DNA from 3 places in the Shewanella sp. JNE2 genome. Region 2 is predicted to be linked to each of the others. Evidence: predicted binding sites of a transcription regulator. Region 2 holds the regulator's gene; each other region holds the start of a gene.

Region 1 (4,290 bases), 2.2 Mb from region 2:
GGTTTGCAAGTAGTTACCAGATGAGTCAACCATATAGTTACTCGCATCAACTTTAAATGCACCAGCCCGAGTATAGGAAAAATCTAATGTGCCAAGCTCTGAAGATGTGACAAAAAAACCACCACCTTTAATCGCCAAATCCAGAGAGTTATTCGTTAACTGTAAACTTCCTTGATGGAATTGCTGAGCCACTTGACTCGTTGCAACACCGCCACCAACGGCCGTTTTAGAATTAGAGAAAATTGAATTAGCGTACACATCCGCAAATTCGGCACGTGACTCTTTAAAACCAATAGTATTTGCGTTAGCAATGTTGTTCGCAGTCGTATTTAAATCTTTCTGCGCCGCCGAAATGCCACTCAATGCAATGTTAAACGACATAATTCACCTCTACATTTGACTCAATTCAATTGTGGACGAGTAGCGTCCATTTTAGATACTGGCAATATTAAGTTTCGGACACTGACAACACATCAGAAAGTTTAAAGGCCATACCACCACGTAGGTTTAAAATTGCACCAGTACTTGCGGTACCTAAAGAAACGCTACTGACATGTGCATAGGTGGATACAGCTAACTGTTGGGATTTACCGTCAACTAACCCACTGGCTTTAATCGAATAGTTACCTGTGACAACAGGCTGACCATTCTTATCTAATCCATCCCAATTGACGTCGATATTACCGCCTTTACTACCATCAACATTAAATGTGGTAATCACTTGTCCTTTTTCATCCTCAACCCGCACATTGATCACTGGAATTTTTTCCGTTGTACTAATCACCCCTTTCATCGAAGGATTTTCACTAGAAACGTATCCAGTATCAGTGGGAAGTAGCACTTTTCGTCCGACAAGCCCCGATGCTTGTAACGCTTGGCTCGATGTCATTACGCTATTTAGATTAACAATTTCTTTATTAAGCTTAGAGATGCCATCTACCGTAGAGAAAGAAGCCATTTGAGCAATCATCTGGTCATTATCCACAGGCTTAAATGGATCTTGCATGGATAATTGTTGACTTAATAACGAGAAAAAATCTTCTTGTGTCAACTGCTGACTTTTCGCTTCAGGCACGATTGACTCTGTTGGTAAACGAAGACTATCCAAAAAAGGATTTCCCGTTGTCGAGTTCGTTGTTACAGCACCTGATTGACTCTTAGTTTGAGTCGTTTGCGTTGACGCTTGATTAACTTGATTAATGAGGCTCACAGCTTACCTCCTAAATAACCCATGTTATTTACCCATCCCAAGTGTTTGTTGCAGCATTGATTTTGCGGCTTCAGCGACTTGAACATTCATTTGATATGAGCGAGAGGCAGAAATCATATCTGCCATTTCTTCCATGACATTTACATTCGGTTTATAAATAAAGCCATCGGCATCCGCCATAGGATGATCTGGTGAATACTCTTTGAGTAAGGGTTTATCACTTTCTACTATCCCCCTTACCGTTACCCCTTGAGAGGTTTGCTGTTGGCTCTGTGCTTTAGCCATTTCAGCTTCAAAAATAGGATGACGAGAACGGTAAGTTTTATCGATACTGCTTGAAACTGAGTCAGCATTTGCAATATTACTGGCCGTAGTGTTAAGCCTTACCGATTGTGCTGACATTCCAGAGCCAGCGACATCAAAAATGCTAAATAAACTCATGATTAATCACCTCTTAGTGCTTTTTTCATGCCACTAAACTTACTATCCAAAAACCCCAGTGACATTTGATATTCGAGGGCATTTTGCATAAAGGCAGATTGTTCCTGTTGAATATCAACAGTATTACCATCACCAGTATCAGGTTGATTTGGAACACGAAATTTAACATATTGGCCCGTTAATTCCGCTAAACCAAAGTGCCGTTCATGATCTGTGATATCGAGATGATTACGCTGTTGCTGTTGGCTACGAGCGGCTTGCATCGCAGCAGAGAAATCGACATCACGGGCTTTATAATGTGGCGTATCGGCATTTGCGATATTACTTGAAATCACTTCAGCCCGTTCAGCACGTATGCCTAAAGTGTATTGATGCACACCCAATGCATTATCGAAATTGATCGCCATAAAATTGCCTCCATAGTGTCACTCGCAGGAATAAAGCAATTCATGTGCCAAAAAGAAGATAATAGTGGTAAACAGTGGTGGCAGGTAAAAATAGCGGCAAAAAATTACCGACATAAGTCGGTAATTTTCAATTAAATAAGCTAGTTAAGTCTTTTTCTGATAATAAATCCCAGGATTACAACGCACCATATCAAACTCATCGGTTAAGCCTGCAATCGATTCTGAAGCCCCTAAAAACAAAATCCCTTTTGGATTAAGAGCGGCAGCAAATTGCCGCAAAATTTTGGCTTTTGCCTCTGGCGCAAAGTAAATTAGCACGTTACGGCAAAAAATAATGTCAAATTTACCTAGCAAAGTATAACTTTCAAGCAGGTTATGAGCTCTAAAGTTAACGAGTCGCTTAACATTATCCTTCAGCTTCATATTGCCAGAAGGTAATGCATCAAAAAACTGACGCTTACGCTCATCCGATAAGCCCCTTGCTAAAGCTAAGCTGTCATATTCAGCATTTTTACAACGCTCTAGCATTGAGGGAGATAAATCTGTTGCTTGAATTGTTGCACCGCCAGCAAGGGCACCCGGTTTTTTCTGCTGATATTCCAAAATGGTCATCGCCAATGAGTAAGGCTCTTGCCCAGATGAGCAAGCTGCAGACCAAATTTTCAATGGACGACCTAAGCGGCTGTACTCTGGAAGTAAAACATTATTTAGCAATTCAAATGGGTAACGATCACGAAACCATAACGTTTCATTTGTCGTCATTGCATCGATAACCTCAGCCCTCAGAGCTCGCTCTGTCGGTTTCATCGAGTGCTTAACCACATCAGATAATGATGGCAGATTATATTTCCCCATCAAAGGGGCAAGACGGCTACGTACTAGATATTGCTTATTTTCACCCAGTACGATGCCGCTATGTTGCTCTAGGAACAACCTAAATTGATTATACTCAGCTTCAGCAAGTGACTTATTTGGCACATTCACGTCCTAGATCCTATCGCTAGCGAGCACCAAAAACAGTGCAAAACTAAAATGTTATAAGGGGCTGATTATAGCGCAAAGCTCAACTCGGCACTAACCCCCAACGCTATCATTTATAAACTTAAATGCTTGTTCACTGCTGCTGCTAATTCATCTGGGTTAAACTTTGCAATAAAATCATTAGCCCCTACTTTTTGCACCATAGCTTGGTTAAACACCCCACTGAGTGATGTATGCAACACAACTTTAATATGTTTAAGCTTTGGATCATCGCGGATTTCAGCCGTTAAGGTATAACCATCCATTTCAGGCATTTCAATGTCAGAGATAATTAATGGAATTTCATCTGCAACATTATCCATTTCACTGGCAATAGCCTTTAACTTATCGAGGGCCTCACGACCATCTTTCGCCGTATCTATCTGCAAATTTAAGGACTCTAAGGAGCGAATGATTTGCTTACGTGCGACAGCGGAATCATCGATAACCATAATATGGTAATGCTGCGTACGGTCGATGGTTAGTTGCTCATTGAGTTCTTCACTAATCGCCGTTTTTACCGGTGAGATTTCATCTAAGATTTTTTCTACATCTAAAATCTCAACCAATTCCCCCTCAATTTCAGTCACCGCTGTAAGATAAGAATAACGACCGGCACCTTGAGGAGGAGGCATTATAGCCTCCCAGTTCATGTTAATAATTCGCTCAACAGAACTGACTAAAAAGCCCTGCACACTTCGGTTATATTCAGAAATAATAATGAAGCAATTTTCAGTACTCGTTAAGGGACGACCACCAGTCGCCGCACTGAGGTCAATAACTGAAATTGTTGTACCTCGAATATGTGCAACCCCCTTCACATTGGCGTTAAGTTTAGGCAAAGTCGTCAGCGGCGGACACTGCAGTACCTCTTTCACCTTAAACACGTTTATCCCGAATCGCTGACGACCATTTAACTTAAATAGCAAAAGCTCTAAACGGTTTTGGCCAACGAGCTGAGTTCGTTTGTTGACTGAATCAAGAATACTCGACATAACTCTGCCTTGTTGTTCTGTTTATGTACGACCCTAAGACTCGTATGAGTATAGGCATATAAATTGCTTACGTCTTACTATCGATAAACATAGTTGAAACTGAGTCAATCTTCTGACATGGATATTTCTGTTGATTTTGGTTATCAGCTTCTCACTTGATAAAAGTATAGGTGCATTCTGGCATTACAAGCTAGTCTCTTCATTATGAAAGTAAATT
Region 2 (4,290 bases):
CGGCCCAGCTTCGCGCCTTTTCTGCCGATGGTGAAACCAGCAAAATCTTAGTTGCAACGGGCAACCCCGCGACTTACACCCAAATATTAGATGATGGTCGCCCTGCTTCCGCCAGTGCTAAAGAAATTCGCTATGAAATGGCGACAAGAACATTAACACTGACAGGTTCGGCCTCCCTCGATCAAGCGGGCAGTCAAGTGACAGGTAACCTCATTCGTTACAACATCATTCAACAAAAACTGATCGCAGAAAGCACAGGGAGTGGTGATGATCGCGTGATCACTATCATCCAACCTGAAAACTATCAGGATGATCTCAAAACCCAAACACCCGCAGATAAACCTGTGAAAGAGCAGGATTCTCAATGACCCAAATCACCCTAAGAGCACAAAATCTCGCGAAGAGCTACAAAAACCGCCAAGTTGTTAAAGACGTCAGTCTGACAGTCAAAACCGGCCAAATTGTTGGCTTACTCGGCCCAAATGGTGCAGGTAAAACCACGACCTTTTACATGGTGGTTGGGTTAGTAAAAAGCGATAAAGGCCATATTTTTATCGACAATGATGATTTAACTGCAGACCCTATGCATCTTCGCGCCCGCAAAGGAATTGGTTACTTACCACAAGAAGCCAGTATCTTCCGTAAGCTGACCGTTCACGACAATATCATGGCGGTATTACAAACCCGTAAAGAGCTAAAAGACGAAGAACGCGAAGAAGAACTGGAACACCTACTCGAAGAGTTCCATATTACCCATATTCGCGATAGCCAAGGTATGTCCCTTTCGGGGGGTGAACGTCGCCGAGTTGAAATTGCCCGCGCCCTCGCGGCCAATCCAAAGTTTATTCTACTCGACGAGCCTTTTGCGGGCGTTGATCCGATTTCCGTCATCGATATCAAAAAAATTATCGAACAACTTAAGAGTCGTGGCTTAGGCGTACTTATCACAGACCACAATGTCCGAGAAACATTAGACGTATGTGAACATGCCTACATAGTAAGTCATGGAAACCTGATTGCCGAGGGAACTCCTGCAGAGATCTTAGACAATCAGCAAGTTAGGGCTGTGTACTTAGGTGAACAATTCAGGCTATAGTTACTCCAGCGGAGTCTATAGCCTAAAATTATCGCGACTAGACTCCACTCACTGATAACAAGCGGCCTCATTCAAAAATAATAACGTAGGGATCAGCGGTAACATGAAAGCGTCACTCCAGCTCAAACTGGGCCAACAGTTAACCATGACGCCACAGTTACAACAGGCGATTCGTCTGTTGCAGCTCTCGTCATTGGAATTACAACAAGAGATCCAGCAAGCCTTAGACTCTAATCCTCTTCTTGAGCTGGAAGATGAGCAATTTGACGCACCTACAGAACGCAACCAGAATTTATCAGACACCGATTTCAGCGAATCAAGCCCACTGCCCCCCGAACAAGATAGCTCCACTGTTGATACCGCAGAATCCTTGACCAAAGAATCTATGCCAGATGAACTGCCCATGGATACCACTTGGGATGAAGTATTTACCGCCTCACCCAACTCAGGTTCGGGTGGCAGTAGAGAAGACGATATGCCCTTTCAGGGGGAAACCAGCGAGGGCCTGCATGAACATTTAGAATGGCAAAAAAACCTCACCCCCTTCTCTGAAACCGATCTTGCCATTGCCACTGCCATTATTGATGCCATTGATGATCAGGGCTATCTCACCCAAAGTACTGAAGATATTCTCGAAGCGATGGGAAATCATGAGATTGAGTTAGACGAAGTCGAAGCTGTACTTAAACGTATCCAACACTTTGATCCTGTTGGTGTTGCAGCAAGAGATCTCAGCGAATGTTTACTGATCCAGCTATCCCATTTTTCGCCGGACACACCACATCTCGAAAATGCCCGCATGTTGATCAAAGATCATTTAGATCTGATCGCTGCTCGCGATTTTAGGCTGTTAATGCGTAAAACCAAACTGAAAGAAGATGAACTTCGGGATGGTATCGCACTGATACAAACGCTGAACCCTCGCCCAGGTTTGTTGATCACACCGATGGATGAAGAATATGTGATCCCAGATGTGTCGGTATCGAAGAAAAATGGCCGTTGGGTGGTAGAACTCAACCCAGATTGCATGCCCAAAATCAATGTAAACCAGCAATATGCCGCCATGGCTCGCAGCACAAAAAGCCAAGCAGACAGCCAATTTATTCGTGGCCATCTGCAGGAAGCCAAATGGTTTATCAAGAGCTTAGAAAGTCGTAACGACACCTTACTCAAAGTGGCCAATTGTATCGTTCAATACCAACAAGGCTTCTTTGAGTACGGTGAAGAAGCTATGAAACCTATGGTACTTAACGATATAGCCGAAGCGGTTGAAATGCATGAGTCCACCATCTCACGGGTCACAACTCAAAAATACATACATACCCCTAAGGGACTTTTTGAACTAAAATACTTCTTCTCAAGCCATGTCGGGACTGACGATGGCGGTGAGTGCTCATCCACAGCAATCAGAGCCTTTATTAAAAAACTGGTTGCCGCGGAAAACCAGAAAAAACCATTAAGCGACAGCAAGATGGCACAACTTCTGGCAGAACAGGGAATAAATGTTGCGCGCAGAACCATTGCGAAGTATCGAGAAGCAATGCTTATTCCCCCTTCCAATCAGCGTAAAAGTTTATAGCCTACTATGGATATCGGAGGACGTTTCTATGCAAATAAAGCTCATTGGACACCATATCGAGATTACTGAATCGTTACGGGCATATGTAGAGGAAAAATTTTCAAAACTTGAACGCCATTTCGAACAGATCCATAATGTGCACGTTGTGCTCAATGTTGAGAAAATGCAACAGATTGCCGAAGCGCGAATCAACCTCACCGGTGGTGAAGTTTTTGCAACTTCAGAGCATACTGACATGTATGCTGCCATAGACGTCCTGATCGATAAACTTGATCGTCAGGTTATTAAACACAAAGAGAAGTTAACAAAACACTAATAATGGAACTTTGTACCATACTGAGGCCGGAGTGCACTACCTGCGCCACTCCGGGCAGTAAAAAAAAGGTACTGGAACTCATCAGTGACTTAGCCGCTGCCCAGTACCCCACCCTCTCATCTCAAGAGATCTTCGAAAGCCTTGTGGCGCGCGAAAAGATGGGGAGCACAGGTATAGGTAACGGTATCGCCATTCCACATGGTCGATTAACCGATATTACACAACCCATTGCAATACTCGTAAAATGTGAGGAACCGATAGCTTTTGACGCTATCGATAAGCAACCTGTTGATATTTTGTTTGCACTGCTTGTGCCGGCGGATCAATGCCAACAGCACCTAAGCACGTTGTCGTGCATGGCAGAAAAGCTAAGTGATAAACAAATATTAAAACAACTGCGTAAGACGCATGATGAAACGGAACTCTATCAGGTAATCACTGGATGAAACTGGTCATAGTGTCAGGCCGCTCTGGCTCAGGCAAATCTGTCGCACTTAGGGTGCTTGAAGATCTCGGCTATTACTGTGTCGATAACCTTCCCTTGCCACTAATAGGCAGTTTGCTTGAGCAACTCAAAGGCAGTAACGATCTTGTCGCCATTAGTGTCGATGTTCGTAATATGCCAGAGCAAGATAAAGTGCTGGTTCAGCAGCTTTCTAACCTGCCAGCAGGGACGGAGATTACCAGCTTCTTCCTCAATTCAAGCGATAAAGTGTTACTTAAACGCTACAGTGAAACGCGCCGCCTGCACCCGTTATCTAAAAGTCGAGTATCCCTACAAGAAGCCATTAAACTTGAAGGCAAACTGCTCGAACCTATGTCCAAACTGGTAGATCACTACATAGATACTTCAAATTTAAATATCTATGATTTAAGCGATCAAGTCAGACAAATTCTTCTTGGTAGCGTTGATAAAGAATTAGTCATCTACTTTGAGTCCTTTGGCTTTAAAAATGGCATGCCTACAGAAGCCGACTTTATGTTCGATGTGCGCTTTTTACCTAACCCCCATTGGGAGTTAGCATTGCGTCCACTGACAGGCCTAGATGAACCTGTGGCTGAGTTTTTGAATCGCCAGCCCCTGGTAAACAAGTTCATTTGGCAGATAGAAAACTTACTAGAAACCTGGTTACCACACCTTGAGCGTAATAATCGCAGTTATTTAACCATTGCGATTGGTTGCACAGGTGGACAGCACAGATCGGTTTATGTGGCAGAACAATTAGCGAAGCGATTTAGTAATGGTAAACATAAGGTCAATGTACGCCATCGAGAGCTAGATCATGCCAAAGCTTGAAC
Region 3 (4,290 bases), 1.7 Mb from region 2:
CCCTTTTTTGTAGAGCGTACTGAAGGTGATGAAGGTTATCGAATTGAAATCATGCCACCGCTGGATAATTTCCCCGGCGAAGATGAATTAGCCGATGCCATTCGCGGTAACAAGATTATCGAGTCCATCATAGATAAAAACCGCGCCCAATATATGTGGTTGCATCGCCGCTTTAAGACTCGTCCTGATCCCACTGATAAATCTGTATATCAGTAACCTAACACACTTTTTAACACAAAAATGCCAGCAATTAAGCTGGCATTTTTTATAGGCCCTAGAATGCTAGGTTTCTGGCGGTAAGCGAATCCCAATATTCGTCACTTTGCCTTCATGCAATCCTGCAACAACCCAGTGTAAAGATTGCCATTGGAAATGATCCCCTATAACCGGATGTGCACCAAGCTCAGATGCCACAAGATCAGCCACTGTCATCTCACTCGCCTCCTCATCTAAGTCCAAACCATAGATAGGGGCCAGATCAGCTAACTTGACATCAGTCTCAATAAAGAAATCACCGAAGAAACGTGGAACTTCCTTAGTTTCAGGTGCTTGGCTAAAAAGATGACTTAATGCATCTAAACTTCGCTCCTGACCGAGAACACAGAGTATATCTCCCGCCTCTAAGCAAGTACTACCAGAGGGATGCAATAGTTTGTCTCCCCTAAAAACAGCCGCAATACGCGTACCATCAGGCATCGATAACCGTTTTAAGGGCTCACCAACACACCATTTATTTTCGCTCAAACAGTAAACAAAGACCTCCCATTCACTACTCGGATAAATTTCAACACCCGAGCGTGAAATGGGGAGCGGCTTTGGGGGCAGTTCCACCTTTGCCAAGCGCGCTGCCGTAGTTAACGAAGCTCCTTGGATCAGCAGCGAGACTAGCACGACGAAGAAAGCTAAGTTGAAATATAACTGAGCCCCTGGCAGGCCCGCCATCATAGGAAATACTGCTAAGATGATCGGTACAGCGCCGCGTAACCCCACCCAAGAAATAAACCAACGATCCCGGCTACTAAAGCTTTTAAAGGGCAATAAGCTCAGCCACACAGCCAGAGGACGGGCGAATAAGATCATCCCAAATGCCAAGGCAAAACCAGGCAGCAAAATATCAAATAAATCAGAAGGGGTAAGTAGCAAGCCTAAGACAAGGAACATACCGATTTGGCTGACCCAAGTCATACCATCGAGTACGTTTAAAATAGAATGACGACCACGAGTGGGTTTATTACCGAGGAATAATCCGACTAAGTAAATGGATAAAATGCCACTTCCACCCAACTTGTTAGATACAGCATAAATAATCAGTCCGCCACTTAAGACTAAAATTGAGTAAAGCCCCTCTGCAAGCTTACTTAAATTAACCAGTTTCCATAGCAGCCAACCACCGCCTAAACCTAAACAAATTCCCAAACCAAACTGTTTAATAAAGCTTACCAGCATAAAACTAACCGAAAGCTCAGTATCAACATTAGCCAAAATAGCAATTAATGTGACGGTTAAAAATACCGCCATAGGATCGTTACTACCGGACTCAATTTCCAAGGTTGCCCCAACCCGCTCATTAAGACTTCGTCCTTTAAGTAAGGAAAATACCGCAGCCGCATCAGTCGAGCCCACAATAGCCCCAACCAGTAACCCCTGCAGCCAATGCAAATCAAACAACCATGCGGCCATCAAGCCAGTAATACTGGTGGTAATCGCAACGCCAAAAGTCGCCAAGGATAATGCAGGCCATAGCGCCACCCTAAAACTGGCTACGCGCGTGCGCATACCGCCGTCGAGCAAAATAATCGCTAAGGCTAAGTTACTGACTAAATAAGCTGTGGAGTAATCATCAAATTGGATACCACCAAGACCATCTTCACCAGCCAAAATACCTACAGCAAGGAAAATCAATAAAATTGGAATGCCTAAACGGGAAGACATTGGACTAAGCAAAACACTCACTGCTGCAAGCAAGGCACCGATCAGAAAAAAACTATTGATGGAATCTGCATCCACACATGCCTCCTTAAATACAGGTTGTTTAGTTAAACGATAGACAAATCACCGAGGTTAAAAATGACTCAACTTACGATTTTTATGATTTTATATTAGCACAAAAATAGCGAATTATTGGAGCGTTAAATATTAAATTTCAATCATCTACAGACAAATAGCTTCAACAGTAACTTTGTATTAGCTTTGATGTAAAAACCAGTAAAAAATTCTAATTTCACGATAACACCAACAACCCAATAAATTGCAATTAAAATAGCTAAATATCAATACATTAAGAAAATAACCATTCAATTAAAACCTACCTAATTGACGTTAAAACCAAGCAATAACGCAATAGAAACCCCGATATACTATGAAAATTAGCACAAACAATAAAAATACCAATAAAAATAGTAAGTTCTAGGATAAGAAGCCTAAATACGATTGTTTTAAAGACACAACTCAATAAATAGTGTCATAAAAACAATAATTGTCATTATGACACTTTAAAAACGTATCAAAAAGACACTCATTCAATAAATATTCATTTAATTTCAATAGGATAAATATTGGCACATTTCCAGCTATAGATAACACAAAGGTATCAAAATGACGTTGTATTAAGGGGATTTATGAGCAAACAAAAACTCACAGTAATTGCACTATTATTAGTGTTAATTGCTTCATTTACGGTACTGCTTAGTATTGGCAGTGAAATTTATCGAGAAAAACCACCCATACCAACAGCCTTTACCGATGCCAGTGGACACACAGTGTTTAGTGGACAAGATATAGAACAAGGCCAATTAGTATGGCGATCTATGGGAGGTCATCAACTGGGTTCCATTTGGGGACATGGTTCTTATGTTGCCCCTGATTGGACTGCCGACTGGTTACACAAAGAAGCGGAGGCTTGGCTCAACATACGCGCAATGGAACAATATCAACAACCCTTTGAACAACTGACTAATCCTGCAAAGGCTGGTTTAGAACAAGCACTAAGGGATGATTTGCGTCGTAATACTGTAGAACAACATGCTGATGGCACGAGTATTATCAGATTATCTACAACACGAGTTGAAGCCATTAATAAGGTCAGCCAGCACTACCTCTCATTGTTTGGTAGCGATCCTGAGCTAAAAAACTTACGCGAGCAATATGCAATGAAAGAAGGCACTGTGCCCGATCTTGCCCGCCGTGAGCAACTCAATGCTTTTCTCTTCTGGGGGGCGTGGGCCGCAATCACTGAACGTCCAGATGCTTCATATACTTATACAAATAACTGGCCCTTCGATCCGCAGCTAGGCAATACCCCAACCTCGGATAATATTGTTTGGTCAATCCTCAGTATTGTCACTTTAATCGCAGGAATTGGTGGCTTAATCTGGCATCACGCCAGTGGTAAACACGAAAGCCTACCTAAACCTGCCGAGCAAGATCCACTATTCTTGGCTAAACCAACCGCCTCACAAAAAGCGGTTGGTAAATACTTTATTACCGCTATTGGCCTCTTTCTACTACAAATTTTACTCGGTGGTATTACCGCCCACTATGCGGTGGAAGGCCAAGAATTCTACGGTTTCCCCCTTGCAGAAATCCTCCCCTATTCAGTCACTCGTACTTGGCATACTCAATTAGCAGTATTCTGGATTGCCACTGCTTGGCTAGGCACAGGATTATATATTGCCCCAGCATTATCAGGTCATGAGCCAAAATTTCAACGCCTTGGTGTTAACGTGCTATGGGTCGCCTTAGTCATAATTGTAGTTGGTTCAATGGCTGGTGAGTGGATGGGAGTACAGCAGTACTTTGATCTTGATATGAATTTCCTTTTCGGCCATCAAGGTTATGAATACATAGATTTAGGCCGCGTATGGCAAATACTGTTGTTAATTGGACTATTAATTTGGTTAGCCCTAGTCACTGCGGCAATGAAACCTGCGCTCAAAGTCCAAAGTGAAATGCGACCCGTTATATGGGTACTTTACGCCTCCTGCGTCGCTATTGGATTATTCTATGGCGCAGGTCTTTTTATGGGGAAACACTCTAACCTCGCGATTGCCGAATATTGGCGTTGGTGGGTGGTGCATTTGTGGGTTGAAGGCTTCTTTGAGACCTTCGCCACCGCCGTTATCGCCCTGATGTTAGTGCGTCTTGGTTTAATACGTGGTCGCAGCGCCAACAGCGCCGTACTTTTTACCACTGTGATCTTTTTAACTGGCGGGCTCATTGGCACCTTACACCACCTCTATTTTACCGGAACACCCACATCCGTTATTGCTTGGGGTGCGATTTTCTCCGCAT

What was found. Region 2 encodes sigma-54, which starts transcription at its own class of promoters, with help from an activator protein. Its sites were predicted from a motif close to GTTGGCACGNNNNTNGNNT; they were not measured.
Region 1: the regulator sigma-54 is predicted to act here: its motif matches at 2,092-2,110, upstream of flgB (flagellar basal body rod protein FlgB).
Region 3: the regulator sigma-54 is predicted to act here: its motif matches at 2,555-2,573, upstream of MZ182_RS16405 (nitric-oxide reductase large subunit).

The regions. Positions count from the first base shown of each region.
Region 1 covers NZ_CP096169.1:3,065,169-3,069,458, forward strand. Annotated here, with positions in the region: gene flgE (flagellar hook protein FlgE) at 1-381, opposite strand, end outside; gene flgD (flagellar hook assembly protein FlgD) at 449-1,210, opposite strand; gene flgC (flagellar basal body rod protein FlgC) at 1,235-1,651, opposite strand; gene flgB (flagellar basal body rod protein FlgB) at 1,654-2,058, opposite strand; gene MZ182_RS13700 (CheR family methyltransferase) at 2,203-3,042, opposite strand; gene MZ182_RS13705 (chemotaxis protein CheV) at 3,153-4,073, opposite strand; gene flgA (flagellar basal body P-ring formation chaperone FlgA) at 4,278-4,290, shown strand, end outside.
Region 2 covers NZ_CP096169.1:724,384-728,673, reverse strand. Annotated here, with positions in the region: gene lptA (lipopolysaccharide transport periplasmic protein LptA) at 1-368, shown strand, start outside; gene lptB (LPS export ABC transporter ATP-binding protein) at 365-1,096, shown strand; gene MZ182_RS03275 (RNA polymerase factor sigma-54) at 1,200-2,675, shown strand; gene hpf (ribosome hibernation promoting factor) at 2,704-2,991, shown strand; gene ptsN (PTS IIA-like nitrogen regulatory protein PtsN) at 2,994-3,437, shown strand; gene rapZ (RNase adapter RapZ) at 3,434-4,288, shown strand; gene MZ182_RS03255 (HPr family phosphocarrier protein) at 4,275-4,290, shown strand, end outside.
Region 3 covers NZ_CP096169.1:3,660,368-3,664,657, forward strand. Annotated here, with positions in the region: gene MZ182_RS16395 (LpxL/LpxP family Kdo(2)-lipid IV(A) lauroyl/palmitoleoyl acyltransferase) at 1-216, shown strand, start outside; gene MZ182_RS16400 (potassium/proton antiporter) at 283-2,007, opposite strand; gene MZ182_RS16405 (nitric-oxide reductase large subunit) at 2,619-4,290, shown strand, end outside.